Regions from separate parts of the Comamonas sp. GW821-FHT11H03 genome, predicted to be linked through region 3. Evidence: predicted binding sites of a transcription regulator. Region 3 holds the regulator's gene; each other region holds the start of a gene.
What was found. Region 3 encodes LexA, which represses DNA repair genes until DNA is damaged. Its sites were predicted from a motif close to ACTGTATNNNNATACAGT; they were not measured.

Region 1 (10,537 bases), on a different contig from region 3:
TCGCGTCGTAAGGCAGCTTCTTGAACACGGCGGGGTTCACGCCATGGGTGGACAGGGTGGCAATGCCGAAAGTCACGCCATCGGTGGCGCGAGCCACTTCGGCCATGCCGATGGAGCCGCCGGCACCGGCCTTGTTTTCAATCACCACGGCCTGGCCGCCCAGCAGCTTGATCAGCACGTCCTGCATATTGCGGGGCACCATGTCGGTAGGGCCGCCAGCGGGGAAGGGCACGACGATGCGCAGAGGACGCGATGTGTCCTGCGCCATGGTCATGCCGGAGAAAGAAGAAGCGGCTGCGGCAGCAGCGGCGGTGTAGATGAATTGACGTCTTTGCATCAAAAAGCTCCCAGGATCCAGTGATTCCAAATTGTTGTCTTGCAGAGCACAAATAGCGACTCTTCAGACAACCCATGACCGAATTGATTCTAGGGTAAGCGAGAGCTTGCTAAATACGCAGTTTCCGATGCCTGCATCGGGGCAAATGGGCGCAAAGCCAAGCCTGGCGCGGCTTCTCAGCCTTGTCAGGCACCGAATTGGTGCATTTCGAGCTTGCGCTTTACTGCTGTCCGGGCATGGCCTTGAAGCGCACGGTAAACAGCGCCCCAGGCGGGGTATGACCGGGCCTGGCTTCTTGCAGCAGCACCTGCGCTCCATGCTGACGGGCGATTTCCATGACGATGGGCAGGCCCAGACCGGAGCCGTCGGCTTCGGAGCCCAGCGCCCGGTAAAAGGGCTGGAAGATCAGTTCGCGCTCGGCCAGCGGCACGCCGGGGCCGGAGTCCTCGACCTGCAGCAGCAGAATCTGGCCGAAATGATCGGCCTGCACGCGCACGGTGACCACGCCCGGCTGTTCGCTGGTCGATGGCGTGTAGTTGATGGCGTTGTCCACCAGATTGCGCACCAACTCGGCGAGCAAGGTGGCATTGCCGTTGAGCCAGACACCGGGCGTGCTGGCGCTGGCGCCCTCGTAGCCCAGGTCGATGTGCTTGTCCATGGCGCGCGGCAGGCAGTCCTGCACCACGTCGGTGACGATGCGCACGAGGTTGCAGCCTTGCATGGCGGGCACGGCGCTCTCGGCCCGTGCCAGTGCCAGCAGCTGGTTGACAGTATGGGTGGCACGCATGCTTGAGCGGCCGATCTGCGCCAGCGAGCGCTTCAGGTCTTCGGTGTTCGTGCCCTCGCGCTGGGCCAGGTCGGCCTGCATGCGCAGCCCCGCCAGCGGGGTCTTGAGCTGGTGGGCGGCGTCGGCCAGAAAGCGCTTTTGCGTGGCGATGGAGTCATGCAGCCGCTGCAGCAGATCGTTGACCGAATCGACCAGCGGCACCACTTCCAGCGGCACATCCTTGTGGTTGATGGGCGAGAGATCCTCGGGCTTGCGCGCGCGGATGCGCTCTTCCAGTCGGTGCAGCGGCTTGATGCCGCGCGCCAGCGCCAGCCAGACCAGCAAGGCGGCCAGCGGCAGGATGACGAACTGCGGCAGCATCACGCCCTTGATGATTTCCGTGGCCAGCACGCTGCGCTTTTCGCGTGTTTCCGCGACCTGCACCAGGGCATTGGGCTCGCCGGGCAGCGGCATGCGCACCCAGATATAGGCCACGCGCAGGTCAATGCCCTTGTATTCCTCATCGCGCAGCAGCACCGTGCCGGTGGGCGGGTCCTCGTCGACGGCGGGTGGGCGGGGCAGGTCGCGCTCGCCCGCCAGATATTCGCCCCTGGTGCCGCTGACCTGAAAGAACACAGTGTCCGACTCATCGGCGCGCAAGATCTCGCTGGCCGACTGCGGCAAATTGAACTGCACCTTGCCGCGTTGCACGATGACCAGCTGGGCCAGGGCCTGGGCGTTGTACTCCAGCGCGCGGTCGAAGGGCTTGTTGGCCAGACCCTGGGCCACCAGCCAGGTCAGCGCCAGGCTCACGGGCCAGAGCAGCAGCAGCGGCGTGAGCATCCAGTCGAGGATCTCGCCAAAGAGGGATCGCTGCTCACGCTGAAAGATCTTCATGGGTGGGGCGCTATCTCATGCAAGAGGCAGCCAGCGAGGGCCGCCCCGAAGCCAAGGCTGCCGTCCCCCTGGGGGGAAGCGGCAAAGCCGCTCAGGGGGGGGTGATTTTTTCCAGGCAGTAACCGAGGCCGCGGACGGTGGCGATGCGGATCGGGCCTTTCTCGATTTTCTTGCGCAGACGGTGGATATAGACCTCGATGGCGTTGTTGCTCACCTCTTCGCCCCATTCGCACAGGCGCTCCACCAGCTGGTCCTTGCTGACCAGACGGCCCGCGCGCTGCAGCAGCACTTCCAGCAGGCCCAGCTCGCGCGCCGACAGCTCCACCATCTTGCCGTCGATGGTGGCGACCCGGCCGGTCTGGTCGTAGACCAGCGGGCCGTGCTTGATGGTGGAGCTGGCGCCGCCCATGCCGCGACGCGTGAGGGCGCGCACGCGCGCTTCCAGCTCGGACAGCGCAAACGGCTTGGCCATGTAGTCGTCGGCACCATAGTCCAGGCCCTGTACGCGCTCTTCGATCGAATCGGCGGCCGTGAGAATCAGCACCGGAAGCGCATCGCCGCGCCCACGCAGGCGCTTGAGCACTTCCAGACCGTGTACCTTTGGCAGGCCCAGATCGAGAATCAGCAAATCGAATTCGCTGCTGGTCAGCAAGGCGGTATCGGCCTCGCTGCCATTGGCCACATGGCTGACAACGGCGCCCGAGCTGCGCAGCGTGCGCAGCAGGCCGTCTGCCAGCACCTGGTCGTCTTCGGCAATCAGTATGCGCATGTGTGTCTCCTGGTTGTTATGTGTGCCTGTTTGCACTTTTGCTGCCATTGTAGGGATGGCTCGTGGCCGTTCAGGGCAATTCTCGACAGCCGCTTACAGGCGTCGAATCTCAATAGCCTTCGGCATAGGCTTCCAGGCCCAGCGCGACCACGGTGGCCACATCCGTGCCCACGGCTTCGCGAAATTCGGCCTCCGCCTGGCTTACGGCGTCGTGAAAAGCCTGCAGCCAGGCCAGACCCGCATCGGTGAAGCGCACGCGCCTGGCGCGCGCATCATGCGGGTCGCTCTCGCGCGTGACCAGGCCCCAGGATTCGCACTGCGTCACCAGATCGGCCATGGCCTGTTTGGTCATGCCGGCCTTGTCGGCCAGATCGGTGAGCCGGTCGCCAGCCAGCGACAGATGGCGCGTGATGTGGATATGGGCCGCCCCCACCTTGTCGCGTGCCGCCAGGTTGGACAGCGCCAGCGGCACCTCCACTGCACGCGCCATGAGCTGCAGCACGCGCGCATCGAAGCGGCGCATGGCATGACCCAGCAAACGGCCCAGATGGGTCTGGCGCCAGGCATCGGCGGGCGGGGTGACATGGGCGATTTCCGACATGGATAAATAGTAAGGCAAACTGACTAAATATTTAAATAAATTTGCAGTATCAGCCTCTAAACTACTGTTCAAGCATCCAGCCTGAATACATAAACAGGACTGGCTACAGACAGTCATTCACCTATTTCGGAGCCTGATATGAACGCCATCGCCAAGACCAACGACGCCAACAGCGAAAAAGCCAAAGCCCTGGCTGCAGCCCTGGCCCAGATCGAAAAGCAGTTCGGCAAGGGCACCATCATGAAGCTCGGTGAAGGTGAAGCCATCGAAGACATTCAGGTCGTCTCCACCGGCTCTCTGGGTCTGGACATCGCGCTGGGCGTAGGCGGTCTGCCGCGCGGCCGCGTGATTGAAATCTACGGCCCCGAATCCTCGGGCAAGACCACGCTGACGCTGCAGGTCATTGCCGAGATGCAAAAGCTGGGTGGCACCTGCGCCTTTATCGACGCCGAACATGCGCTGGACACCAGCTATGCCCAGAAGCTGGGCGTGAACCTCAGCGAGGTGCTGATCAGCCAGCCCGACACCGGTGAGCAGGCACTGGAGATCTGCGACAGCCTGGTGCGCTCGGGGGCCGTGGACCTGATCGTCATCGACTCGGTGGCCGCCTTGACGCCCAAGGCCGAAATCGAAGGCGAGATGGGCGACGCCCTGCCCGGCCTGCAGGCCCGCCTGATGAGCCAGGCCCTGCGCAAGCTGACGGCCACCATCAAGAAGACCAACTGCATGGTCATCTTCATCAATCAGATCCGCATGAAGATCGGCGTGATGTTCGGCTCGCCCGAGACCACCACCGGCGGCAATGCGCTGAAGTTCTATGCCTCCGTGCGTCTGGATATCCGCCGCACCGGCACCATCAAGAAGGGCGACGAGGCCATCGGCAACGAAACCAAGGTCAAGGTCGTGAAGAACAAGGTCTCGCCCCCCTTCAAGACGGCCGAGTTCGACATCCTGTTTGGCGAAGGCATCAGCCGCGAAGGCGAGATTCTGGACATGGGCGTGAACGCCAAGATTCTGGAAAAGAGCGGTGCCTGGTACGCCTACAACGGTGAAAAAATCGGCCAGGGCCGCGACAACTCGCGTGAGTTCCTGCGCGAGAACCCCGCGCTGGCCATCGAAATCGAGAACAAGGTGCGCGATAGCCTGGGCATCAAGCTGCTGCCCGTGGACGGTGCTGCGGCTGCCGAAGCCAAGCCTGCCAAGGGCGGCAAGGGCAAGGTAGACAAGGACGGAGTGATTGAAGGTTGATTCTTCCCCTGAGGCGCTATGCGCCTTTCGTGAAAGGGGACGACATCCTCGCAGCAGTGCGGCCCTTGCTTGATGTCCCTGGCTTGGTGAACGCCAGTGTTTGAGTTCGGGCCTTATTGCTCAAAAGGTTTGCCATCTTTGCGCAGGTTCGTCCTGCGCCTTTTTGTTTCTGGAGATGCGTCGTGAGCTTTGCCAAGCTTTCACTCAAAGGCCGAGCCCTGAAGCTGCTGGGGCAGCGCGAGCATTCGCGTCTGGAGTTGCAGCGCAAGCTGGCGCCGTATGTGGAAGAGGGCGATGACCTGCGGGCCATTCTCGATGAGCTGGAAAAGCGCGGCTTCATCAGCGCGCAGCGGGTAGTGGATTCCGTCATTCACAGCAAGTCCAGCCGCTTTGGCACGGCGCGGCTGGTGCAGGAGTTGCGCAGCAAAGGGCTGGACGATGAAGTGGTGCGCAACGCGAGCGAGCAACTGCGCGATACCGAGCTGGAACGTGCCCGTGAGCTGTGGCGCAAGCGCTTTGGCACGCCGCCTGCCGATATCAAGGAAAAGGCCAAACAGCTGCGCTTCATGGCGTCGCGGGGCTTTTCCTCTGCCGTGGCATCGCGGGTTTTGCGCGAGGCTCCATACTCGGCGTTCGACGAAAGTGATGACGCGGGCTGAGAACTGCACGCAGCCGGCGACCGTTAGACTCCGTGACGGAAAGGACAATGCATGCCCTCAACAGCCTCGAATCCGGATACTGTGTCCGCCTTGCGTGTCGGCCTGAGCGCAGGCAAATCCCTGCTGGGTGGCCTGATGCTCGGCATTGCGCTGGCTCTGGTGCTGGGCTGCACCTCGGCCGCTTTCTACTTCCTGCGCCTGGACGGGCCGGGCATGCCTGCGGCGGCCCATGCCGGTGGCGCGGGGGCTTTCATCACCTTGCTGTTTTCGCCGTCGCTGGTGGTGGCCCTGCTGCTGGTGTTCATCATCCCGGCCTATGTGATGGTGGGCCTGCAGATCGGGCGCGCCCGCGCCACTGGCAAGCTGGTGGCGCGTTATGGACAGGGCTTGTCGCAGCGGTTGGCCGAGATGCTGGCGCAGCGCATCGAGTCTATGCCCCGTGCGCACAATGCACTGCACAAAACCGCCGACCTGCTGAACATGAGCACGGCCATGGAGCATCTGAAACCCTGGATTGGCGATGGCCGGGCGGTGCAATGGGTGGTGCGTACGGTGCTCAATCGCCTGCCGCTGTCCGAGGTGATGGACGAATGGGGCCGGACGCGTGCCGAGTGGGGTGAGCAAGCCAGCCGGGGAGACCCGGCGCTGCGTGCCTTTGTGGGCGAAAAAATTCAGAGCCTGCTGCAGGAGATGGCCGAGCCGTCGTGGACGCTGCTGTGGATTGTGATGGCCGTGCATGCGGTGGTATTGGGCCTTGGCATCTGGCTGACCTGAGGCTTATACCGGCGCAGGCGTGCGCGTTGCCCACCAGCAGACCAGCGAACCCAGCGTTACCAGTGCCACGCCTTGCCAAAAGCTCCAGCCCGGCAGCACCTGCAGCAGTGCACTGGCCATCAGCGCCGAGAGCACCGGTGTGAAATAGGACGCCGCAGCCAGCAGGGCCAGCTTGCCATGCTGGATGCCGTGCTCCCAGCAGCTGTAGCCCATTGCCGTGAGCGCCCCGACCAGCAAGACCTGGCCGGCGGTCAGCCAGGTCCAGAGCATGGGCTGTGGCTCGCCCAGCATCAGCCACTTGAGCCACAGCGCGATGGCAGTCCAGGTCACGAACAGACCCACGGCGTTGAAGCCTGCGCCATAGCGGCGCGCCAGCAGCGAGTAGGTCGGCCAGAGCAGGGCGGCAGCAAAACCCATGCCATAGGCCAGCGGGTTGCCCAGCACATGGCTCCACATGAGCGGCAGGCTGAAGCTGTCGCCGCCCAGCACGCGCGCCAGACCCCACAGGCAGATCAGCACGCCTGGCCACAGCCACCAGCGAGCCGCCTGCTGGCCGCACAGCACGGCCAGCACGATGGTGAGGCTGGGCCAGAGATAGTTGATGAGCCCGATCTCCATGGCCTGGCTGCGGTCGTGGGCCAGGCCCACGGCTACGGACAGGCAAATCTCATAGACCACAAACAGCAGGCCGCAACCCCAGAGATAGGCAGGGTGCATGCTGCGCCAGCGTGCCAGCTCGCGCCAGCCTTTGCGCCCGCGTGCTGCGGCAACGCAGATGGCGGCCATGGTGTAGAGGCAGGCCGCGCCGCCGACGGCACCCAGCGGCTCTGCCACGGCACGCATCAGGCCCACGGTGCAGCTCCAGCAGAGCACGGCCAGCAGGCCGATAAGCGTGGCACGCCGGGCGGCGGCTTCAGTGGGGTTCATGGAGAGGCGCTTTTAAAACAGGAGCTTTATGCGCAATGTAGGCAACGATTTGATGCATCTTTTGCATTGAAGTCCTTGTCTGGATGGCGCTGTAAGCTATTGATTTTATTGTTTGTCCCCAGCGGGGCCAAGTGCTGATCATCGCCGCGAAATCAATAAAAAACGGCCCATAGGGCCGTTTCAGCAGAGACTGGGCGCGCTCAGAGGCCCAGCATGATCTGCAGGTTCTGCACGGCGGCGCCGCTGGCACCCTTGCCCAGATTGTCCAGACGCGCGATCAGCACGGCCTGGCGGTATTGCTCGTTGGCAAAAACGCGCAGCTCCAGCTTGTTGGTATTGGCCAGGGTGTCGGCGGCCAGCTTGTTGTCGTCCGTGGGCGGCAGCACGCTGACCCAGTTGGCGCTGGTATTGGTCCGGGCGTAGTGGCTGGCCAGCGCGTCGTGCAGGTCGGCGGCCTTGGGGGCACCGGGCAGCAGATCCAGGTGCAGCGGCAGCTGCACCAGCATGCCCTGGGCAAAGTTGCTCACTGCGGGGATGAACACGGGGCGGCGGGTCATGCCGGTGTAGTGCAGGATTTCGGGAATGTGCTTGTGCGACAGGCCCAGTGCATAGGCCTCGTAAGGCGCGGCATCGCCGCCTTCATAGGCTTCGATCATGCTGCGGCCGCCGCCGCTGTAGCCGGACACGGAAGGCAGGCTCACGGGGTAGTCGGCGGGAATCAGGCCAGCAGCCACCAGCGGTGCCAGCAGGGCGATGGCGCCCGTGGCGTAGCAGCCGGGGTTGGAGACGCGGGTGGCGCTCTTGATGGCCTCGAGCTGGCCGGCGCGCAGTTCGGGGAAACCGTAGACCCAGCCTGCGGCCGTGCGATGGGCGGTGGAGGCGTCGATGATCTTGATGGCGCGGCCGGTCTCTGCGGTGATGGAGTCCACCATGGCGGCAGTTTCGCGGGCGGCATCGTCGTGCAGGCAGAGGATGACCAGATCCACACCGGCAATCAGAGAGCGTTTGGCGGCCGGGTCCTTGCGCAGTGCGGGGTCGATGCTGACCAGCTCCACCCCTGCAAAATCGACCAGACGCTCACGGATCTGCAGACCCGTGGTTCCTGCTTCTCCGTCAATAAAGACTTTTGCCATTGCATTTTCTCCTGCACCGGCGCGCGCATTTCTTGGTTTCTATGCCGCTGCCTGCGGCACCATTGCCGCTTTACGAGCGGTGATTGTCCTTGAATCTCGTCAGGGATGTGCACGGCCTGTCTTTGCACAAGTCTTGCGCGAATGGCCCAGTAGACGTAGCAGCTATTAGCGGTTGTCAGCACATTGCCAGCCGCAGCCTCAAGGCCTTTAACTCGTATATAAGACATAAGAAAGTTGCGGGAAGAAAAGATATCGTGTAGGAATAATTTCCCTAAAGAATTCAAGGCATTGCAGCTGTTTCCGGAACACGACAAAGTTGCGCGAAATTGTGGATTTTGCGCATGTTCAGGTGTCGTTTTGCGCGGTGCAGCATGGTACATTCCTGCTCGCCATGTCATATGAACCCGATGGCCAGGCTCCCCCGAGTCGCTGGCAAGCGGGTATTTCCCCTCAGTTCAGAGAGACAAAGTCATGAAGATTCATGAATACCAAGGCAAGGAAATCTTGCGCCAATTTGGTGTGCCCGTTCCCCGTGGCATTCCTGCGTTTACCGTGCAAGAGGCTGTTGAAGCAGCCCAGAAGCTGGGTGGACCCGTGTGGGTGGTGAAGGCCCAGATCCACGCTGGTGGCCGCGGCAAGGGCGGCGGCGTGAAGGTTGCCAAGTCCATCGAGGACGTGCAAAAGCTGTCCGAGCAGATCCTGGGCATGCAACTGGTGACTCACCAGACCGGCCCCGAAGGCCAGAAGGTCCGTCGTCTGTACATCGAAGACGGCGCCGACATCAAGAACGAGCTGTATGTGTCGCTGGTGACTGACCGCGCCACACAGAAGGTGGCCCTGATCGCTTCCAGCGAAGGCGGCATGGACATCGAGGAAGTGGCTCACTCCACTCCCGAAAAGATCATCACCGAGATGATCGACCCGCTGACCGGCATCACCGAAGCGCAATCGCGCAAGGTGGCAGCTGCCATCGGTCTGGAAGGCGCTTCCATCGACCAAGCCGTAGACATCTTCGCCAAGATCTACAAGTGCTACATGGAAACCGACGCGTCGCTGGTGGAAATCAACCCCCTGAACTGCGACTCCAAGGGCAACCTGATGGCTCTGGACGCGAAGTTCAACTTCGACCCCAACGCGCTGTTCCGTCATCCCGAAATCGTGGCCTTCCGCGATCTGGACGAAGAAGACGCTGCCGAAATCGAAGCCTCCAAGTTCGATCTGGCCTACATCTCCCTGGACGGCAACATCGGCTGCCTGGTCAACGGCGCTGGTCTGGCCATGGCCACCATGGACACCATCAAGCTGTTCGGCGGCGAACCTGCCAACTTCCTGGACGTGGGCGGCGGCGCTACGGCCGAGAAGGTGACAGAAGCCTTCAAGATCATGCTCAAGAACCCTGAAGTCAAGGGTATTTTGGTCAATATCTTCGGCGGCATCATGAAGTGCGACACCATCGCCAACGGCGTGGTCACTGCCTGCAAGGCCGTGAACCTGAGCGTGCCTCTGGTCGTGCGCATGAAGGGCACCAACGAAGAACTGGGCAAGCAAATCCTCAAGGATTCCGGTCTGCCCATCATCGCTGCTGACACCATGGCTGAAGCAGCGACCAAGATCGTTGCTGCCGTTAAGTAATACGCCCCGGAGATAGAAACATGTCGATCTTTATCAACAAAGACACCAAGGTCATCACCCAGGGCATTACTGGCAAGACCGGTCAGTTCCACACTGAAAAGTGCCAGGAATACGCGAACGGCAAGAACTGCTTCGTGGCAGGCGTGAACCCCAAGAAGGCTGGCGAAAAGATTTTCGACATCCCAATCTTTGGTTCCGTCAAGGACGCCGCCAAGGAAACCGGCGCTACCGTGTCTGTGATCTATGTGCCTCCCGCAGGTGCTGCCGCTGCCATCTGGGAAGCTGTTGAAGCCGACCTGGACCTGGCCATCTGCATCACCGAAGGCATCCCCGTTCGCGACATGCTGGAAGTGCGCAACAAGATGAAGGCCAAGGAAGCTGCCGGCGGCAAGAAGACTCTGCTGCTGGGCCCCAACTGCCCCGGTCTGATCACGCCTGACGAAATCAAGATCGGCATCATGCCCGGTCACATCCACAAGAAGGGCCGCGTGGGCGTGGTGTCCCGCTCCGGTACGCTGACTTACGAAGCCGTGGCTCAGCTGACCGAACTGGGCATTGGCCAGTCCTCCGCTGTCGGTATCGGTGGCGACCCCATCAACGGTCTGAAGCACATCGACGTGATGCGCGCTTTCAACGACGATCCCGACACCGATGCCGTGATCATGATCGGTGAAATCGGCGGTCCCGACGAAGCCGAAGCTGCCCAGTGGTGCAAGGCCAACATGAAGAAGCCTATCGTGGGCTTCATCGCTGGCGTGACTGCGCCTCCCGGCAAGCGCATGGGCCACGCAGGT
Region 2 (10,537 bases), on a different contig from region 3:
CTGCGGATCCTCGAACACCTCACGCACGCTGTTGATGGGGCCACATGGCACGGCATGCTGCTCCAGCAATTGCACCCAGGCGCGGGTACTGCGTGTGAGCGTCACGCGGCGGATCATCTCCACCAGCTCGGCTCTGTGGGCCAGCCGAGCCGCATTGCAGCGGAACCGCTCGTCCTCGGCCCATTCGCTCCTGCCTGCGGCATGGCAGAAGCGCGCGAACTGGCCGTCATTGCCCACGGCCAGGATCATGTGGCCGTCTTCGGTCGGGAACTCCTGGTAGGGCACCGTGTTCGGGTGCGCGTTGCCCATGCGCTGGGGCACCTGATCACCGTACAGATAGTTCATGCCCTGGTTAGCCAGACAGGCCACGCCAACATCGAGCAAAGCCAGATCGATGTGCTGGCCGCGCCCCGTATGCTCGCGGGCCTGCAGGGCCGCCAGAATCGCCGTGCTGGCATAGAGTCCTGTGAGGATGTCGGTCAGCGCCACGCCAACCTTCATGGGGCCGCCCCCGGGCTGGCCATCGGCATGGCCCGAAATACTCATCAGCCCCCCCATGCCCTGGATCAGAAAGTCATAGCCCGCACGATGCGCATAGGGACCGTCCTGGCCGAAGCCCGTGACCGAGCAGTAGACCAAGCGCGGATTCAGGGCACTGAGGCTCGCGTAATCAAGCCCGTACTGCGCCAGACCGCCAGTCTTGAAGTTCTCGATCAGCACATCGCATCGGGCGGCCAACCGGCGCACGATCTCCTGGCCTTCGCCGCGGGTGAAGTCCACCGCAATCGACTGCTTGTTGCGGTTGGTGCACATATAGTAGGCCGACTCCCCCGTCAGCTGGCCCTCGGCATCGGTCACATGGGGCGGCCCCCAGGCGCGCGTGTCGTCGCCGACGCCCGGTCTTTCGACCTTGATCACCTCAGCCCCCAGATCCCCGAGGGTCTGCGCCGCCCACGGGCCTGCCAGAACCCTGGAAAGATCAAGCACCTTGATGTGCTGCAGCGCCTGTGGCGGCTGGCTGTCATATGCCTTCATTGCAGCGGCACCTTTGCCTTGACGACGATGCGCTTCCAGAGCGCGATTTCGTTCTTCTGGAATTCATGCATCTGTGCCGGGCCGCCGGTCATGGGAGTGGCCCCCAGTCGCTCATAGAAGGCACGGGTTTCATCCATCTTCGAGATGGCAGTGAAAAGCTCGGCAAGCCTGGCAGTCTCGGCGGCCGGTGTCTTGGCGCTCACCATGGCACCCACCCAGGTGTAGGCCTCGAATCCGGGCAGTCCGGCCTCCGTGGCCGTGGGGATATCGGGCGAGGTGCTCACGCGCTTATCGGAGGCCACAGCCAGGACCTTGACACGCCCTCCTCGGGCCAGTTCCTGCACTGCCGTGACTTCCGCGAAGGTGTAGTCCACCGTCCCTGAAGCGACGGCCGTGGTGGTTTCTCCCGCCCCCTTGAACGGGACATGCACGGTTTCGATCCTGGCAGCGTCGTTGAACAGCTCGCCCATCAATTGATAGCCTGCCGAGCCGGCCCCGAAATTCACCTTCCCTGGGTTGGCCCTGGCATGGCTGATCAGGCCTTTCAGGTCGGAGTAGGCCGCTTGAGGCATGACGGCCAGCATGGCCGGCGAGCGCATCATCATCGTCAACGGCGTAAAGTCCGTGACCGGGTCGTAAGGCAGATGCCTGAACAGCGCCGCATTGACCGCCAGCGTTGAGTTGCTGCCAATGAACACGGTATAGCCATCGGCGGGAGCAGACAGCACCTGCTTGACGGCGATGAAGCCGTTGGCTCCGGCCTTGTTTTCAACGACCACGGGCTGGCCTGTAAGCTCCTGAAGCTTGCGCCCGAAATAGCGTGCCGATGTGTCGGTGCCGCTGCCCGGACCAAAGGGCACGATGAGCTTGATCGGCTTGGAAGGGAAGGCCTGGGCCTGAGCCTTGGAGGGCATGCCGGCACCGAGCAGGCCGGCGCCCAGCAAGGCCGCCAGCAGGTATCTGCGTGCTTGCTTCAAGTTTGTCTCCTGATACGGAATTGCTGCCGTGTTTTTCTTGTGAGCTCACTTTAGGCAGGCGCAAAATTAATGTCTAATATTAAAAATTTCATTTCTGATATCCATTGAATATCAATGAACCTCAAGCAACTGAACCAGTTCATCGCTCTGGCCGAAACCGGCAACTTCCACCGGGCCGCAGAACAGTTGCATATGGCTCAGCCGCCGCTGTCTATCTCGATTCGCAAACTGGAGGAGGAGTTGGGCAGCGCCCTGTTCGATCGCACCAGCACCGGCGTCGTGCTGACGCCTGCCGGCAAGGCCATGCTGGAGAGCGCACGCGCCACCCTGTTTCATGCCGAGCAATGTCGCCAGGCAGTGCGCGATACAAGGGAGGGCGTGGGCGGCCTGATACGGCTGGGCTTTGTCGGCTCAGCCACCTACGAACTGCTGCCGCGCCTGATCCCCTCGTTTCGCGACCGCTACCCCAAGGTGGGGCTGGAGTTCTATGAGGCGACCAGCGCCGAGATCCTGGAGGGGCTGGCGACCCGGCGCTTCGATGCCGGCCTGCTTCGCTACCCTGTGCTGGAGCTCGATGAAGGTATTGAACTCACGCCGCTGGATCAGGACGAGTTCGTGCTGGCCGTCTCGGACAACAGCCCCCTGGCACAGCGCGACGCCATCGCTCTGTCCGAGGCTGCGCATGAACCTTTTGTGATGTATCCGCAGGACACGGTCCCCAGCCTCGCCGCGCTAGCCAAGCTACGCTGCCAGCAATCGGGCTTCACCCCCCGCATCGCCCAGGAGGCCATGCAGGTACAGACCATCATGAGCCTGGTGGCTTCCGGCCTGGGCGTGGGACTGGTCGCAGGCGTATCGCACCTCGTTCAGCCACGCGGCGTGAAATGCCTGCCGTTGCTGGACAACCCGCCCGGCTTTCATGTGGGCATTGCACTGGTGCATTCGGTGACACCAGGCAGCCGGGCCGTGGAAAAGCTCATTGAGCATGCGCTGCAACATGCCAAGCTGACGGCAGCGCCCTGAATTCGCGGCGGCCAGCGCGCACCGGCCTTGCCACGCTCAATGAAAATCCCGGCTGTTCAGTCCGACCTCGGCAAACCGCCCCAGCCAGCGGGTCACATCCCTGGCCTTCATCACGACCAGATGGCGGACCGCAGGTTCCTGCCCTGTCCGGGCCGCAGGCATATCTCCCGCTGACTCCGACGCATCCAGTTGAGGGGCCGTGCTGCGCTGCCAGATACCCTCCACGGCCAGCAGACGCGAGGCCAGCAAAGCAGAGCGCCAGCGGGCAAAGGTCTGGCTCCAGACCACCAGGTTGATGACGCCGGTTTCGTCTTCCAGCGTGATGAACAGCGTGCCGTTGGCGGTAGGCGGGCGCTGGCGCACGGTGACGATGCCGCAGGCGCGCACCTTCTGGCCCGGCAGCATCTGGCGCAGATCGGCTGCGGTTTTCAGCCCATGGCGCGCCAGCCTGGGACGCAGCAAGGCCAGCGGGTGGCGGCGCAGGCTCAGGCCGGTGGCGGCATAGTCGAACATGATTTCCTCGCCCTCGGCGGCGTGGGGCAGCTCAAGCCTCGGCTCATGAATGGCGGCCTGCGCAAAAATGGGCGGCAGGCTGACCTGAGCAGCAGCATCCCACATCTGCTGACGGCGGTGACCGGCCAGGCTGCGCAGCGCATCCGCCGCAGCCAGGGCTTCCATATCCGCCTTGTCCAGCCGAGCCCGGATCGCCATATCGCTCACGTCCTCCCACGGAGCCTGCGCCGCCTCGCCTTCTATCCGCAGCGCTGCGGCCTTGCCCAGCCTGGCAACCCGGTTCAGCCCCAGGCGCACGGCCGGCTGAGGCTGGGCCACGCCGCGGATGGCTTGCAAAGGGGCTTCGAGGGTGCAATGCCAGTGGCTATGGCAGACATCAACCGGCAGCACGCGCACGCCATGTCGGCGCGCATCCTGCACCAGCTGGGACGGCGAGTAAAAGCCCATGGGCTGGGCATTGAGCAGCGCCTGCAGAAAGATGGCCGGCTCGTGGCGCTTGAGCCAGGCGCTGGCATAGGCCAGCAGCGCAAAGCTGTAGGCATGGCTTTCGGGAAAGCCATATTCGCCAAAACCCAGCATCTGCGCAAAGATGGCCTGAGCGAATTCCAGCTTGTAACCACGCGCCACCATACCGTCGATCAACGGGCGCTCGAACTTGTGTACGCCGCCCTTGCGCTTCCAGGCCGCCATGGAGCGGCGCAGCTCATCAGCCTTGCCGGCCGAGAACTTGGCAGCATCCATGGCGATCTGCATCACCTGCTCCTGAAAAATGGGCACGCCCAGGGTTCTCAGCAAGGCATTCTCAAGCTCCGGGTCTGGGAGCTTCAGCGCCAGCCCCCTTCGTTCGCGCTCGCGCGCCAGCAGATAGGGATGGACCATGCCACCCTGAATCGGGCCGGGGCGCACGATGGCAACCTCCACCACCAGGTCATAGAAGGTGCGCGGCTGCAGACGCGGCAGCATGCTCATCTGGGCGCGGCTTTCGATCTGGAAAGTGCCTACGGTATCGGCCTGACAGATCATCTCGTAGGTTGCGGCATCCTCCTGCGGAATCTGGTGCAGCTCCCATGGCTCGCCGCGCCAGCGGGCGCGCTCGTTCAGGGCATTGCGCAGCATGGTGAGCATGCCCAGGGCCAGCACATCGACCTTGAGCAGGCCCACGATATCAAGATCGTCCTTGTCCCACTGAATGACTGAGCGCTTGGCCATCGTGGCAGGCTCCACGGGCACCAGGCGCGTGAGCTTGCCTTCGGTCAGCACGAAGCCGCCCACATGCTGGCTGAGGTGGCGCGGGCTGTCCTTGAGCTGCCAGGCCAGCTCTATCCAGAGGCGCAACCGGTGCGCGCCCACCGCGCAATTCATTTCGCGCGCCAGCACCTCGGCTTCCTGGAGCTTGCGCTGCACCCAGTCTTCGGGCAGTGCTTCGGGCGCCTGGTCCTCCTGTGCCGAATCCGCCACCTCGGCATGCGTCTGTGCTTGCGCCTGGGCATGTTCGCTGAACCAGTACTGCCCCTTGGCCAGGGCATCGATCAGGTCGACAGGCAGGCCCAGCGCCTTGCCCACATCGCGCAGCGCACTGCGGCTGCGCCAGCAACTGACCACGGCCGTGAGCGCGGCGCGGTCGCGCCCGTATTTTTCGTAGATGTACTGAATGACCTCTTCCCGCCGCGCATGCTCGAAGTCCACATCGATATCGGGCGGCTCGCTGCGCTCCTTGCTGATAAAGCGCTCGAACAGCAGATGGTTTCCATCCGGGTTTACCGCCGTGATGCCCAGGCAGTAGCAGACCGCAGAATTGGCCGCCGAGCCGCGCCCCTGGCAGAGAATGCCGACGCTGCGCGCATAGCGCACGATGTCATGCACGGTGAGAAAGTACATCTCGTACTTCTGATCCTCGATCAGCGCCAGCTCAATGCGCAGCTGATCGCGCACTTTCTCGGGAATGTCCTGGGGATAGTGCCCTGCCGCGCCCTCCCAGGTCAGCCAGGCCAGGGTCTGAGTGGCCGTCATGCCGGGCAGCACGCTCTCTTGCGGATAGTGGTAGCGGATCTCGTCCAGACTGAAGCTGCAACGCCCGGCCAGCTCCAGCGTCGCCTCCAGCATGGCCCTGGGATAGAGCGAAGCCAGCCGCAGACGCGAGCGCAGATGCCGCTCGGCATTGGGCTGCAGAGCAAAGCCGCATTCGGCCACGGTGCGCCCCATGCGGATCGCCGTGACCACATCCTGCAGCGGCTTGCATGAGCGCGCATGCATATGGACATCCCCGCAGGCCAGCAAGCGCAGCCCCAGCGCCGCGCCCGCCTGCTGCAGGGTCTGCAGCCACAGGCTGTCGTCGGGTGCCAGATGCAGCTCCACACCCAGCCAGAGGTTTTCAGCATCAAGATAGCCCAAAACACTTTCCAGGTAAGCGATTACAGCTATCAAATCCGATGCATCCAGCTTCCCGCGCTGCGGCAGCAGCAGGCACTCGCAGCCTTGATTCAGCAGCTGCCAGGGGCTGGATTCATCGACCAGATAGTCCCCTTTGTCAGCCCGGCTGCGTGCAGCGGTGATGAATTCACAGAGATTGCCCCAGCCCAGCAGATCACGCACCAGCACCACGATCCTGAGCGGGCCCCAGGCGAATTCGCTGCCATGAATCAGGTGCAGGCCGCAGTCCCGCGCCGCTTCAAAGGCGCGCACGGCACCGGCTACCGAGCATTCGTCGGTCAGCGCCAGCGCCGCATAGCCCAGGCTTTTGGCCCGGTGCACCAGCTCGGCAGGCGATGAAGCGCCGCGCAGGAAACTGAAATGCGAGAGACAGTGCAGCTCGGCATAGGCCAGCGGCCCTCTGCCCATGCCCTGAGCCACGGGACTGGCCGGTATGGCGGCAGGCGGCGGCCCTGCGAGGCACAGAGCGGCAGCGGGCGGCTCGGCCATGATCTGCTCAGCCATACATGCCTTGCGCAAACCAGCTGGCAGGGTTGGCTGTCATGCCCATCAGGTGTTCGCTACGGACGCGCTCGCGGTAAATCCAGACATGCCCGACCACGGCGTTATAGGCCACGAAATAGTCACGCTCGGCGAGGCCGGCCGGCGCGCCGGCCCGGGCATCGGCAAATGCATCGCCAGCCGCATCCCACCAGCCGGACTCGAGCCTGTAGGGCCCGGCCCTGAGCTGCAGCGGCCCATGCCATTGGGGACGATTGCCCTGCACGGGCAAGGCCTGGGGCTGGGGCAGCAGCCAGGGCGGCCACAGGGCTTGCCAGGGGTCGGCACAGCCGGACTGACGGCCGCGATGCGTGCCTTGCTGCCTGAGCTGTGCTCCCGCTCCAGCCTGGGTAGCGTCTCTTGCAGCAGCCGGATTCTTGCTCTGCAGCAGAGGTGCAGCAGCTTGCCAGCGCTGCATGCGCTCGGGGCGGTGGTCGGCCAGCGGCTGCACCATCTGCACGGCCTCCTCGCCCCAGCGAGCGCTCAGGCGTTCCACCCATTCATGCCAGGCCAGAGTGTCCGACGGACTCTGGCCCTGGGCGCCAGGCAGGCAGCTCAGCGGCTCGGCCGCCCAGGCAAGCGTCTCCAGCGCCTGCAACTCCAGCATGTCCACGGGTGCGCGCCAGCGCTGCTGGCCCAGGTGCTCACGCAGCAAGCGCTGCAGATGCGCCATGCCCTGCGTGGGCTGGGCCGTGCGGATGACAAGCGCTTCCCAGGCCGGCAGCTCTTGGCCGTCAATACGGCGCAGATCATGGTGCCAGCGCAATTGCAGCGCCAGCACCGCATGGTGACGTGCCTGCAGCCAGCACTGCAGCGCGCGCAACAGCGGCTGCGCGGCATGGAGCACGGCATCGGCATGGTGGGCCGGATAACCCAGGTCGTGGCGCAACTCGAACTGCTGAGGCAGCTGCAGCCAGTCAAGCGGCTGGGGCAGCAGACCATAGGCCTCGTCGAGCGCACGCAAGGCCTTGGCTCCAATGCGGCGCGACAGCCCCGCACGCGGCAGTGCGCGCACATCGCCCCAGCACCGGCAGCCCAGGCGCAGCAGCACGGCGCTGTGCTGCTCCAGGGCGTTCAGCGTCCATAGCGGCAGCGCATCGGCATGCAGCGATGGCTCAGGCATGGGCAAGGAAACAAGGACGCAGCCGCCAGGCCGGCCCTGTTGCAGCCGCAGCCGTGCCAAAGCCTGCCAGGCCGTGCTGCCCTGTCCGCACAGCGGCTGCCATCTCGCATCGCCGCCCCCGGACTCTGGCAGGCCGGACACAGCGGCCTGACAGGCCTGGGCAAAAGCACTGTCCAGCCGCGCCAGCAAGACCTCTTTGCCGCCCCAAAGACGCTGCACCATGCTGGTCTCCATGAGCAAGGCGTCTTCGAGCAAGGCTACACGCGGCGAAAACTCCAGCGCCCACCAGCAGGCACTCTCGGGCACCGGGCTTGACTTGCTCAGGCAGGCCAGAGGCCAGGCCATCCAGTGCTCTGCACTGCCCATCTCATGCCTCCGTCATCCAATGCGAGGCCGTTGCAGGAGCGGCGGCTGTCATACGCCCTTGCATGAGCATGGCAGCCTCTTCGCTCTGGCGCGCATGTCTTTGGGCCTGTGCCTGCAGCACGGGCTGCCAGGCCCACTGCGAAAGCGGGAGCTGTATAGGGCGCTCCAGCAAAGGCCCACGACGCTTCAGTATCTGTATCTGCAAACCCGGCGCCTGCTGGGCAGCGGAGTCTGCCGTGGCTCTCCCCAGTCTCAACCGCAATGCGGCGGGAGAGCTCAGCGGCTCGGCCTGCAACTCCTGCCATAGCCACAGAGGCCGACTCTGCGAAGCGGCAGCCAGCTGCAAGCGGCGCAGCGTGGACGCGGGAAGCTCGGGCAACCAGGCCAGCACCGCCAACACATCCCGGCAATGCAGTGCCTGCTCGCAGGCCCAAGCCAAATCCTGGGCACTGCGCCCCGGCTGCACCGCGCACAGCCGCTTCGCGTCAATACCGGCGGCCTGCAAGGCCGGGGCGAAAGGCAGATAGGGTGGAGCCACCAGCACCAGCTGCCCCATTCGCGCATCCCCGCGTGAAGCCGCATGCTGCCGCACTCTTGCGGCCAGCGCGGGCAACAGCAAGGCCCACTCCGCATGACAGTGCGCGGGTTGCTGCAGCTGAATCAAGGCATTGCCGGGCCAGCCACCACCGGGCAGCTCGCAGTCCAGCGCTGCATGACCACTGGGCCAGACATTGCGGCATGCATCCTGCTGCCAGTCCGTGCCGCGCCAGACACCGGGAATCTGTATGGCGGACAAATGCGGGCTACCCGCAGAGTGCAGATCCTGCCGCACGCCCTGCTCTGCACCTGCCTGCTGCCGGACGGACGCCGTCATGCCTGGCTGTGAGCCAGGGCGGGCCAAGGATGTCAAGGACTGGGTATGCATGCGAGAACTCTTTGATACTGTACAAATATACAGTTATCCGAATTCCTGCGCAAAACAAAGCCCTAAGACTGGTAGCAGATGCGGCCGGCCCTTGTTGATCGTGCCTCGCGCGCTATCAACAATACTTTTTCAGAATGCCGCCAGCAGACACGGCAAAGCACGCCGCACTGCGGCGCGATGCGCAAAATCTTGAAGAAATACCCGTGTAGCGCCCGTCAATCAAGCGCCTGCAGCTATCAAACCTGAGGACATACGTCCCGGGCGAAGCTCGTGGTCAATGCCGTCAACTCAACGACTGCGTGTCGACATTCATGGCCGAGCTGCGGCCCGCCTGCGGCATCAGCTGAGCGCAGGCCTCGCACCATTCGGCCACGGCGACTTCCAGCGTGGAGCCACCCTGCCCCAGCGTGGGCCAGCGGCGCAGGCAGTCGTTCATGATGGCCTGCAGCTGCCACAAGGCCTCGCGGTTGACCAGGGCCAGCTCGCTCATGCCCAGCGCGTCATCCTTGAAGAATCTCAACACATCCAGTTGCTGGCTGGGGTGGGAGCCTGCCTCGGCCAGCTGCTTTTGCAGTTGGGCAAGATTGCTCTCCACGGCCACCGCCGCCTGTGCGTCGGGCATTTGCTGCCATTGCTCGGGAAAATCGAGCCTGAGTTCGCTCCATTTGCGCAGCGCAGCCTCCAGGGCCGCAATGCTGTGAGAGAACTCGGCCTGCAGCGGCGCCAGCGGCTTGCCGGGACTGATTTCGTCGTAGAGCAGCGGCAAAATCAGGTGCACCAGATCGGCCGGATAGCTCTTGTGGTTCATGCGCAGCATGAGCGACAGGCGCTGACCCGGCATGTCCGTGAATTTCTCGAAGAAGGCCGAGACCACCTCGGCCAGCAGCAGCACCTGCCCCATGGGCGAAATGGCGTTGCCCTTGATGCCGCGCGGATAGCCGGCCCCATCCATGCGCTCATGGTGCTCGAGCACGGCGATTTCCACGGCGCGCGAATACAGTTCGGTGCTGCGCACCACCAGCATGGCGGTGACGGAATGCGCGACCAGATGCTTGCGTTCCTCGCCGCTCAAGCGATGGTCCGGATCGGTCCAGACCGGGTCCATATAGAGCATGCCCACATCGTGCAGCAGCGCGGCCGTGGCCAACGGCACGCATTCGCGCTCGGTCCAGCCGTTCTTGAGCGCCAGAAAGATCGCCACCAGCGTCATCTGCAGGCTGTGCTGGTAGAGGTCGGAGCGCTGCTCGCGCATGACGGTGAGCTTGAAGGCAATGGCCTGGGGCAGCAGCAAGCTCTTGAGCGGCGCCAGCAGACGCTCGATATCGCCGATGGACGCCACCATGCGGTGCAGCAGATCGACCTGCTCGCATTGCTGGCGCGCCAGAGCGACCAGGGATGCAACGTCGACCAGATCGCCCGTGACCAGGTTGGCATCGATCGGGTCACGCAGCTTGTGCATGACCAGACGGTCATAGAGTCGACTGTCAACACGTGTGCCTTTGTCCACCAGCTTCATGCCCTTATCGGTATAGATTGCATCGCCTGTCATGACCTCCGTATGCTCGGCCATATCGGTGACTGCGCGCAAAAAATGTATATCGGTCT
Region 3 (10,537 bases):
TGTGGCATTACAGACCGCTGGTCTGACGGGCTGGGTATTGTCTATCCGCTGGTGGTGATCAGAACCTGAACGTCGCTCCGACGATCGGGCCGCTCTGGCTGAAGTCCAGTCGCTTGCCATTGTCACGGTAGTCCACGCTCAGGTGGCGGTAGCCTATGGACACAAAAATGTTTTCCTTGACCTGGTAGTTCACCGAACCGTGCACCTGCCAGGTGAACTTCGAACCCACATCCAGCCCGCCCATATCGGCATACAGCAAGCCGGACCAGCGCGGCGCAATGTCGTAGCGCCAGCGTGCGGCGACCACGGGGTCGACGAACGAGGTGTTGGACTGCGCCGAACCCACCCCTGGCACATTCACTTCGGCCTTGATCTGCCACAGGCGCAGGCCCGCCATCAGGTCGAAGCTCGACTGGGGGCTCAGCATCCAGTTGTGCCCGCCGGTCATCGTCAGCGAGGTCTGACGAATCTTGGCATTGGCACTCAGGCCCAGGGGCAGGGCGGCCTGGTCCGATGTAGCTGCGTAGCTGAAGTCGCCCTGCAGCACATATTGCCCCTTGCGCGCCGTGCCGTTCACAAAGGCTGCAGCGTCCAGATTCTCCAGAATGTCCGAGAACGACTTGTTCATGTTGACGGTGGGCGCGCCCCTGAATGGGCGGACGCTGCCGTCCAGCCCCGTCATCCATACATAGGGCGTGAGCTGATAGCGCCATGCATCGGCCGCCGCCTTGTCCTGCGCCCAGGCCTGCGTGCCTGCCAGCAGGCCCACGGTCAGCGCCGCCGCTGCCATGCCCGCAGTGGTGTTGATGTGCTGCGTCATTTGTCTTCCTTACAGCGTGTTCTTGTGTACCTTGCCGTCCTTCATGATCAGGCGCAGGTTCTGTTCCGGGTTGCTCAGGAAGTCCAGATTCACCGTCGGGTCGCCATCGGCCACCAGAAGATCGGCAAATGCGCCAGGGGCGATACGTCCCAGCGGCTGGGGGTAGGGGTTGCGCTCGCCCGACAGGGCCAGGAGCTCGCCGTTGGTGCCCGTGGCCTGCTTCAGCAGCGTCATTGGGTCATAAAAGCGCGTCAGCTTGGCCAGTTGCTTGCCTTGTGTGACAGTGCCCTTGGGGCTGAACAGAATGTCCGTGCCCCAGCCCGTCTTGATGCCGTACTTCTGCGCCATCTCATAGGCGCGCACTGTGCCCTGGGCCACGCGCAACTGGCTCTCGCGGCGCACTGCATCGGTGTAGGGGTTGGCGTCCTCGTCCTGCAGAAACGGCTGCAGACTCCACCACACGCCCTCGTCGCGCATCATGCGCACGCTTTCCTCGTCGGCCAACTGGCCGTGTTCAATGCTCTTCACGCCCGCCTTGATGGCCCGTTTGATGCCTTTGGGCGTGTAAACATGCGACATCACATAGGTGTTCCAGTCTGCGGCGGCTTCCACGCCGGCGCGCAGCTCCTTCTCGGTGAACTGGGTGCTGTCCAGCGGGTCGTACAGCGATGCCACGCCGCCGCCTGCCAGTATCTTGATTTGCGATGCCCCCAGCATCAACTGCTCGCGCACGCGGCGCAGCACCTCGGCCTCGCCGTCCGCAATCATGGCCACGCCGGTTTGCTCCACCATGCTCAGCGGCTCGTTCGCTGCACGCGGAATATCGCTGCGAAGGCGGAAGTCGCCATGGCCCGAGGTCTGAGAAATCATTGCCCCGCTCGGATAGATGCGCGGGCCCGGGACCATACCCTCGTCGATCGCGCGCTTGAGCGCAAAGGCGGGGCCGCCCGCATCGCGCACCGCAGTGAAGCCGCGCATCAGCGTGCGCTGCGCCTCTTGTGCGGCGCAGATGTACAGATAGCCCAGATCTGCCGTCATGGCCGTCATTTGCGGCACGGCCGCCAGCATGGTGTGCCAGTGCGTATCGATCATGCCCGGCATCACCAGCTTGCCCTGGCAGTCGATCACTTGCGCACCTTCTACCTTCTCGCCGGCAGAGGGTAGGGCGGCAATCAGCTTGCCCTGGATCAGCACCTGCACGCCTTGGCGCACCGACTTGCCCGTACCGTCAAACAGGCGCAGATTGGTCAGCAACACGGGGCGGTCGGCCTGCTTAGGCGTGCCGCCGGCACCGGGCTCGGCCGCATGCAGGCCCACAAACGGAGCCATCGTCGCTGCCACGCCACCCACAAACATGCGGCGCGACATATCGCTCATCACCCGCTCATGCAGCAACTGGCACACCACGCTGCCGCAGGTGCAGGCTCTGGGGCGAATCGGGCCGGTCTGCCACGTCAGGCCGGCATCGGTTGCGATTGCGTGACTCATCTGCTTTTCCCTTTTTTCAAAATGAACAAGAGACGCCGCTGCCGGCGTGACAAATGGAACCAAAGGCTCACAATTTGATGCACCGATGCTACACGACGATCGGCCATGAAAAAGCGCCCCACCGCACGAGGGCGATGGGGCGTTGTTTGCAGTATGAGAGCGGCCGGGAAGTGGCTGCGCTGCAGTCGATCAGGCTTAAACCGGGCGATGCACCAGAACCGGAATGCTGCTGTTGACCAGTACGCGCTGGGTCTCGCTGCCCAGCAAAATGCCGGCAATGCCCTTGCGGCCGTGTGATGCCATGCAGATCAGATCGCAGTTACCCTCCTGCGCCTGCTTGATGATGGCCTGATTGATGGAGATATTCGTTACCCGCACCGTCTGGCAGGCCACGCCCTCGGTTTTGGCAATGCCCAGGGCAGTTTGCAACACCTGATCTGCTTCCTTCTGGGCGCTCTTGTCGAACTCTGCAGAGTTGTAGGCGATCAGCGCCTCGGCTCCGTAAATCATGGCTGCGTAATCCGGCATCACATACAGCGCCGTCACCTGTGCGCCTTGTTCCTTGGCCAGTTGTATGCCCGCGCGCAGCGCGGCCTCAGAAAGTTTCGAGCCGTCCGTAGGAATCAAAATGTGCTTGAACATATCCAGCCTCCTTGCGCATAAGTGCGCGTCTTGTTGCCAAATCAATTCGACCGATCACTGAACTCATACTCACACTCCAGGGCTGCTAATGCAACATCTTGAAATGAGTATTCAGACGGTTTATTGATGGAAATCAAATTTATGAAGGCGCGGGTAAAAGCCGCCTCAAGCCCTTATCCATAAAGCGTTAGAAGCTATCAAAAGCAGACTATCCGAACGTCATGCGCAGCATGCCCTGCGGCTGTTGCCGGCTGGCAGGCTGTCGAAGGAGGCCGGTATCAGGTCGGTCTCAATCGACTGTGCATGGCGCGGGTGGGCGGCCGTAATCCAGGCTCAGTAGGTGGCCGCTGTGCTGTCATTTGTCGGCATCGCCCTGTATGAAAGTCTTGAACGCAGTGCGGTGCAGCCTTCGCGACCAGATTGAAGGCTAGCGCCATGTGCCGAATGCCGACAGCTTGCTGCGAATGGCCTCCATGCGTTGAAAGGCATCTACATAGGCCAGTTTGCAGGCCAGCGCCTTCTTGCCCCTAGGTCCATGACCAGCAGCGTAAGGCCATCGCGGACGATGCGGTAATCGGGGAGTGTGCGCCCTGTGGAGCCAGTGAATTCGGCCGTGGCGTCGAGTCCCTTGAGAGCGCCAATCAGATTTCAACTGCGGCCCTTGCCGTTGGGTTGGGCGTGGGCTCGCCAATCTTGTGCAAGGTGTTGCGGTCGGTATGGGCAAAAGGCTCGCTCTGACCGGGGATGGTCAACGTGGTTTCCTGCTCGTACGACCAGGTGCCGTCTGAGTGCTTGGTGACGGTGATGGTATAGGCGTCGGTTCTGAAGGCGTGCTCCAGAAACGGGTTGCTGGAGATGCCGTTGACGGTGGAGCCGCGCTCGGCCCTGAGGGTGAAGCTGGTGGCATCGGCCGTGGTCTTGCCCGTGGCCATGGCGGTCTGCCCGCGCGGGATGGTCAGGGTCTGGATGATGTTGCCGGTGGCAGGCTCCCACAGCCAGTAACCGACCTGGTCGTGAAAGGTTTCCACGTCGTCGGGCTTGACGATGCGCGTGTGGTAGCGCAGGCCATAGAAGAGCTGTGGGCCGTTGGTTTGCGCATCGATGGGCTGGCACTCCATGTGCTCGATAAAGGCCTGCTTTTCGGGCCCGTCAGCCTTGGGATTGATGTCCAGGCCGCGCTTGCCGGTCCAGACGCCGGCCATGCCGGTGAGGGGGCCGAGGTTGGCCAGGGTATTCACATCGGGCGTAGGCTCGGTGTAGATGTCTTTGGGAAAGTTTTCCATATCGTGTAACGGGCTTTCACGTTGAATCTGTTAGAGCCAGTTTACAAGCCACGGACTGAGGTGTTCTTGTTGGCAGTCAAGCCGTCAGGTGCTTTCTTCGGTGGTGAGCGTAAAGCGTGCGCTTTCGCCGCGCAGGGCTGCTTCACGCGTGAGGAAGATAAGCACGCGGTAGCTGGCACCACGCTCGATGCGGAAGGTGCAGATGTTGTTGTTGGCAGAGCCTTGGCATAGAGGCTGGGCAGTGCCGTCCTTGAAGACGGTCATCTGGCTGGACGGGTTGTTGGTATTGAGCGTGACGGTCATGCGCTGGAAGGGCCGCGTCTCGAGCCCGTATTGCACGATGCCGTTGCCCGTGATCTGGCCGCTGTAGGAGTTGGTGTAGCCGCCCGGGGTTGTAAAGGCGGCCTGTGCCATGGAGCTGCTGCTGAGATGTAGCGTTATGAGACTGAGCAGGGCAGCAGTTGCAAGCATCGGTTGGAAGCGGGTCATGCAACTCTCCTGAATGTGTTGACAGGATGGCGCTCCTGGCGCAGCGGCGGGTGTCTATGTCGACAGCCGGGCCTTCATCCCCCACCGCCGCGCCCTAGCGGCAGGAAACATTGCGCCAACTGAATTTGCCGTCGTTGAAGAACTCTGTCCATACCGACATGATGGGAGCCTGACGGTAAGAGAACGTAATCTGGTTGGGTATCTTTGGCCCTAGTGCGGCAGGCTGTCCATCCTTGTCGAAGACCTTGACGATGTAGAGCGTGACGCCTCCGTCCTCGTCTGTGTGCAGGACTACACGGTAGTCCTTGGTGAAGAGATCCCAGTCGAATTGCTTGGTCACATACGTGTGCAGACGAACAAAAGCGCGGTTCGCGTTCTTGGCGGCAGGATTAACTTTTCTCATGACGACACTCCCTGTTGCTCAACGGCTTGCCGCAGGACCTGCGAGCTGACATTTCATTGCATTTGACTGATGTTGTATCAAGCGGATGTAAGAAAGTATGTAGGCACTTACAGATCTCGCTAATGGATAGAACAGATCTGATGTGTGAGCTTCTTTGAAGCGCAGAGGAGGTGCTTTGCCGGTGCAGCTGTCATCTTTTCTTGATGAAGTGGCCGTGCTAAGTAACTGAGTGAAAAGATAGATTTTTTTAATGAAATCTATCTTGAGCTGGCATGGGTTTGAGCGTAAAAGTTGCCTGATGATGACAATTTTTAGAGGCAGAGCATTGAATGTCAGGATGTCGATGCTTGAGTCCTGAGTCATTGAAAGGATGGCTGAATTCCAGCAAGCAAGTCATCGGTAGGCACTCCCGAAATACTTGGCAAAGCGGTGGCTGAACAGCTGGAAAGCGTCCGAAAGCCGGCTTATCCAATCCTTGAGATATGTCACCGTGCAGGCTCAGGGTTCACCGTGGCTCTGGCCATTCTCACTTTGCCAGTTGTCTCTCAGGTCATCCATCAAACAGTGTTAAACCCTGAACCTGTTGGTGATGTAGATTTTGTTTCTGCTGCACTTTTCGGTAAATTGGGCGTAGGAAAATTCTGATTTTGATGTGCAAGTGGCTTTCTGGCCCGATGCCCTACTGAATTACAAAAAGAGCCCATGTCCCACCACCTGCAATACACTTTTGCCTCCCGTCTGGATGCCTGGATCAGACATATGAAGCTGGCCAAGCCTTGCCATACGCAGCAGATGGCTTATGAGTTGGTGATCGACAGCTGGGTGCAAACCAATGCAGAGCTTGGTGCCTCGCCGGAATTTTTGAAGGCCTTGCGTCGGCGTCGACTGTGCGAGGAGCATGGCTGGCGGGGGGTGAACACGAGCGTTGCACACTGGGATCTGGATGATGCACACACTGTGCGGATCTATCTGCACGAAGACGGCTCCATCGTAGTGCAGCAAATGGACTCGGAGAATCTCCAGATTCTGTTCACCTTGCCTGGGTACCGTGAGCGATTGGGAGAAGTATCGGAGCGATGTGCGTAGCAGCCAAAAAAATGCCCGCGCAAGGCGGGCAAGTTTTGGGGTCCTCTCGATCCGGTTCTGCAGCTCACACAGTCAATGCATTTGAATAGTTGGCAGAGGCGTTACTTTGGCCTCAATCGCCGTTTATCGCTCTTGCACTGTTGCTGACGCGTTTGAACGGTTGACAGGTTGCCCCATCGGGTGAGGCCAGCAACTCCTGACTGGCTGGCCTGCATTTTGTAGCCATGACCTGCACGTCGCTTGAGCCCATCTTGTATCGAGGCAAGCGTGCGACGTGCAGGACTGCTATTCGATATTTCTGGCTCCTTAATGTTTGCCGGTGGAGGCGGGCCGGTGTACCAGCACCGGGACATGGCTGTGCGTCAGAACGCGCTGGGTTTCGCTGCCCAGCAAAATTCCGCCGATACCTTTGCGACCGTGTGAAGCCATGCAAATCAGGTCACATTGCAATTCCTGCGCCTGTTGAACAATAGCTTGGTAAACAGAGGCGTGGGTGACTCGCACAAAGTTGCAGGGTACGCCTTCAGGCCTGGCAATCTGGTCAACGAACTGCAAAGCCGCATCTGCATCGCTGTTGGCACTTCGCTCGAACTCTGCGCTGTTGTAAGTCAACAGCGCGTCTGCGCCGTAGATGATGGCGCGGTAATCGGGCATGACATAAAGGCTAGTCACCTTGGCGCCTTGTTCACGTGCAAGTAGAACGCCAGCACGCACCGCAGCCTCTGACAGTTTGGTGCCATCGGTGGGAATGAGCAGGTGCTTGAACATGTTCAGCCTCCTGATGCCGGAAGATGTGCCTGAGAGTCAATCTATTCCAATATTTCGAGCCGCGCAATGCCTAGTTCTTGCAAGCAGCAGAGTTGTAGACAGGAGGTAAGACTCTGTAACGATGGGCGGTCGTGTCGAGTGGTCTCATTCCTCGGGCGAGGGAGGAATGCGATTGAGGATTTCGCCAGTGGCCTCTATCTCGAATTGCTGTGGATTGAGCCAGTTGACCTCTTGGTGATCGGCAGTTTCAAAGTAAATGGCAGATGGGCGTATGGAGATGCCATGCGGCATGTCGACCTCATCAAAACTCTGATAGACCAGAATCAGGCGCAGGCCTCCATTGGCGTCTTTGGCCTGTATGTGCTGCAAGAGCTTGCGGTAGGCACTCATAAGACGCCCTCGTTGACATGTGTATATGAATGTTTCCACTGTCGAAGAGGTGCCGCAATACCCTGATCCGGGTATCCGTTCTAACGGATATTCGCGCCTGACAAGGAGTTCTTAAGGCTGCGAGGCTTGTGCGAAATGCGTTCCACGGACAGGCCCAGGCAGAACGTCAGCAAAAAATTTACATGGCGATCCAGATCGTTCGGCGCAAATGCAGAGGGCCTGCTCTGACGATATCGAATTTTTCGCCTGTGCACTGTTGACAGAATTGTCTGGCGCCGTATCTGCCGGCCGATGGGTCAAGAGCGTTGAGATGGCTTTCTGCTGGATGCATATGGAAGCTATGTTGCATCGCCTGCAGGCCTATCGCAGTTCGGGCTCGGGCTGCATGCTTGAGCTGCATAAGTGCAGGCAGTCAAACCTCACTGTGCTTTCAGATTTGCGGGGCTGTTTGCTCATGGAGTGCCATACGCTCCAGCGCGGCGCAGACATCGGCCATGCGTCCGCAGATCAGCAGGCATTCGGGCTGCTTGCGCGGTTCTCGCTGCACGATTTTGAGAAGTCGCGGAGAAGCAGTTTGCGTCGACTCATCGGTTACCAGCGATTGCAGCTCTGGGGGCGCTGCAAAGGCCTGAGGATAAAGCGTATTGCTGCCTGGACGACTGCGGCCGCGGTTGGCGCGCATGACAGGAATGCTGATCTGCTTCGCCTTTGGACGATTGGTAGTGAACGATACGGGTTGTGCAGCGGCTTTGCTTGCGTCATCGGAGCTGAAGTTCGGGTTGAGCGACAGCGTGGCAGGCAGACTCTTCAGAGTCAGGCGTGTCAAAGTCTGCAGTGATGTGGCGAATCCCATTTGGCAACTCCTTTTGATGACCTTGCGGCATGGATAGGGGCAGGATTGCATTCTTGAGGCAAAGCTCCGCCCAGGGCGAAGCTCAACGGCTTCGCGCCTACCGCCTGGGCTTGAGAGGGAAAGAGGCTCAGTGCCTGCGCTGCATAGACGAAGGGACGCCGTCTGCCCGTTACATGAACATGCTGTTGCGGATAAGGCCTACGGCCAGGCCTTCGATGGCGAATGGCTCTTCAGGATCGACGTGAATGATCTTGTAGTCGGGGTTCTCGGGCAGCAGCTCGATGCCCTGAGGCGTGCGCTTGAAGCGCTTGACGGTGACGTCATCACCGAGGCGGGCCACCACAATCTGGCCGTTGCGCGCTTCATGCGTAGCCTGTACCGCCAGCAGGTCACCGTCCATGATGCCCGCGTCACGCATGGACATGCCACGCACTTTGAGCAGGTAATCGGGCTTGGCGGCAAACAGGCTGGGCTCGACTGAATAGCTCTGATCGATATGTTCCTGGGCCAGAATGGGCGAGCCGGCAGCGACGCGGCCGACCAGGGGAAGCACCAGCGGGGCCAGAGCCGCGAGCGGCAGCGCAAAGCTGGCACCGCGTGCCGCATTGATGGTGCGCACGGTATCGGCGCGCAGGCGAATGCCGCGCGATGTGCCGCTGACCAGATCGATGACGCCCTTGCGGGCCAGTGCCTGCAAATGCTCTTCTGCGGCATTGGCCGACTTGAAGCCAAAGGTACTGGCAATCTCGGCCCGGGTCGGGGGCGCACCCGTGCGAGCGATGGTGGACTGGATGAGGTCCAGAATCTGCTGCTGGCGGGGAGTGAGCTTGGGGTGGTCCATGGGCATTCCTTGATCGATCAATGATGAACACTGTGTGTTCATCCAGTACCTGTATTTTTAATCAGTTTGAAGAGGACTGCAAGTGGAACGTGACAAAAATATCTTCATCCTGGGCACCGGTGGCACGATTGCCGGTGTTGCAGAGCAGGCTGGCGCCAGTGTGGGCTACCGTGCGGCCGAACTGGGTGTGGTCCAACTGCTGCAGGCTGTGCCGGACCTGGAGCGCGTTGCTTCTGCATCTTTGCAGGCGGAGCAACTGGCGCAGCTGGACAGCAAGGATATGGATCACGCAACCTGGCATGCACTCGCGCTGCGCTGTGCAGAGCTGCTCGCGCGTGATGATGTGAGCGGCATTGTCATCACCCACGGCACGGACACCCTGGAGGAAACCGCCTGGTTTCTGCAATGTGTCCTGCGCCCGACTAAGCCCGTGGTGTTGACCTGCGCCATGCGCCCGGCCACAGCCATTTCGGCAGACGGCCCGGGCAATCTGCGTGATGCCGTGGCCTGTGCGGCCGATACGCAGGCTGCTGGCCGCGGTGTGCTTGCCGTGGTGGCGGGCCGGGTGTTCAGCGCGCGCCAGGTGCGCAAGGTGCATCCCTACCGTGTGGATGCCTTTGATGGCAGCGGCGCCGGTCCGCAGGGTTGGGTGGAAGAGGGGCGGCTGCGCTGGGCAACGGGCGGACTGCCCATGGCTGCTTCGGCTGGCTCGCCTGAGATCGCTTTACCGCCCGCAGCTCAATGGCCCCAGGTGGAGTTGTTGCACAGCCATGCCGGCTGCAACAGTGCCGTGGCGCTGGCGGTAATGCAGGCCTGGCATGCGCAAGGCGTGCGTGCCGTGGTGGTGGTGGGAACGGGCAATGGCACCGTCCATCAGGCATTGGGGCCAGCCCTGGACTGGGCGCAGGCGCAGGGCATGACTTTGCGTATCACAACCCGGTGCGAGGAGGGGCAGGTGGTGCAGGCTCAGGGTGCACGGGATAGCCGCGTGAGCAGTCTGCCTGCGGCCAAGACCAGAATCAGCCTGATGCTGGAGCTGATGGGCTGGCCCCACACATTGGTTTGATGCTATTATTTTAATAGCTTGCTTCCCTTGTGATACGGTGAATCTATGATGTTATTTGTCTAAGACCTAATGAGAATAAGCGCAGGTAGCTATGAATATTGATGGAGGCAACTCCACCTCGGTGCAGCTTGCCGCATCGGACGGATGCCGCATCGGACGGATGCCGGCCGAATGGCCAGGAGCTTGAGGTTCGAGAACAAAAAAGGCCGGTGAAGACACCGGCCTTTTTGCGCGCAGAAATGCCCTACCGCGAAAAGTCGGTAAGGCTCGCATGCGCGAGTGATCAGGGCGATCAGGAGGCCAGAGCGGCCAGAGCGCGTTCGGTGATCTCTTCCACGCTGCCTGTGCCGCTAATGGCGCGGTACTTGGGGGCCGCTGCCGCATCGGCCTTGGCCCAGTTGCTGTAGT

Region 1: the regulator LexA is predicted to act here: its motif matches at 3,434-3,451, upstream of recA (recombinase RecA).
Region 2: the regulator LexA is predicted to act here: its motif matches at 8,949-8,966, upstream of imuA (translesion DNA synthesis-associated protein ImuA).

What each region holds. Positions count from the first base shown of each region.
Region 1 covers NZ_JBXARF010000007.1:263,499-274,035, reverse strand. Annotated here, with positions in the region: gene AC1RTQ_RS17150 (tripartite tricarboxylate transporter substrate binding protein BugE) at 1-337, opposite strand, end outside; gene AC1RTQ_RS17145 (sensor histidine kinase) at 558-2,000, opposite strand; gene AC1RTQ_RS17140 (response regulator) at 2,092-2,769, opposite strand; gene AC1RTQ_RS17135 (MarR family winged helix-turn-helix transcriptional regulator) at 2,879-3,370, opposite strand; gene recA (recombinase RecA) at 3,509-4,618, shown strand; gene recX (recombination regulator RecX) at 4,801-5,277, shown strand; gene AC1RTQ_RS17120 (hypothetical protein) at 5,329-6,051, shown strand; gene yddG (aromatic amino acid DMT transporter YddG) at 6,055-6,978, opposite strand; gene argC (N-acetyl-gamma-glutamyl-phosphate reductase) at 7,179-8,111, opposite strand; gene sucC (ADP-forming succinate--CoA ligase subunit beta) at 8,583-9,743, shown strand; gene sucD (succinate--CoA ligase subunit alpha) at 9,764-10,537, shown strand, end outside.
Region 2 covers NZ_JBXARF010000003.1:361,849-372,385, forward strand. Annotated here, with positions in the region: gene AC1RTQ_RS09965 (CaiB/BaiF CoA transferase family protein) at 1-1,035, opposite strand, end outside; gene AC1RTQ_RS09970 (Bug family tripartite tricarboxylate transporter substrate binding protein) at 1,032-2,012, opposite strand; gene AC1RTQ_RS09975 (LysR substrate-binding domain-containing protein) at 2,127-3,035, shown strand; gene dnaE (DNA polymerase III subunit alpha) at 3,072-6,482, opposite strand; gene AC1RTQ_RS09985 (Y-family DNA polymerase) at 6,475-8,007, opposite strand; gene imuA (translesion DNA synthesis-associated protein ImuA) at 8,009-8,881, opposite strand; gene AC1RTQ_RS09995 (HD-GYP domain-containing protein) at 9,216-10,537, opposite strand, start outside.
Region 3 covers NZ_JBXARF010000004.1:251,986-262,522, reverse strand. Annotated here, with positions in the region: gene AC1RTQ_RS11700 (porin family protein) at 59-820, opposite strand; gene AC1RTQ_RS11695 (metal-dependent hydrolase family protein) at 830-2,308, opposite strand; gene AC1RTQ_RS11690 (universal stress protein) at 2,504-2,950, opposite strand; gene AC1RTQ_RS11685 (FABP family protein) at 3,592-4,233, opposite strand; gene AC1RTQ_RS11680 (DNA breaking-rejoining protein) at 4,318-4,722, opposite strand; gene AC1RTQ_RS11675 (hypothetical protein) at 4,817-5,125, opposite strand; gene AC1RTQ_RS11670 (hypothetical protein) at 5,828-6,211, shown strand; gene AC1RTQ_RS11665 (universal stress protein) at 6,518-6,979, opposite strand; gene AC1RTQ_RS11660 (hypothetical protein) at 7,124-7,369, opposite strand; gene AC1RTQ_RS11655 (hypothetical protein) at 7,800-8,222, opposite strand; gene lexA (transcriptional repressor LexA) at 8,392-9,063, opposite strand; gene AC1RTQ_RS11645 (asparaginase) at 9,146-10,129, shown strand; gene adk (adenylate kinase) at 10,422-10,537, opposite strand, start outside.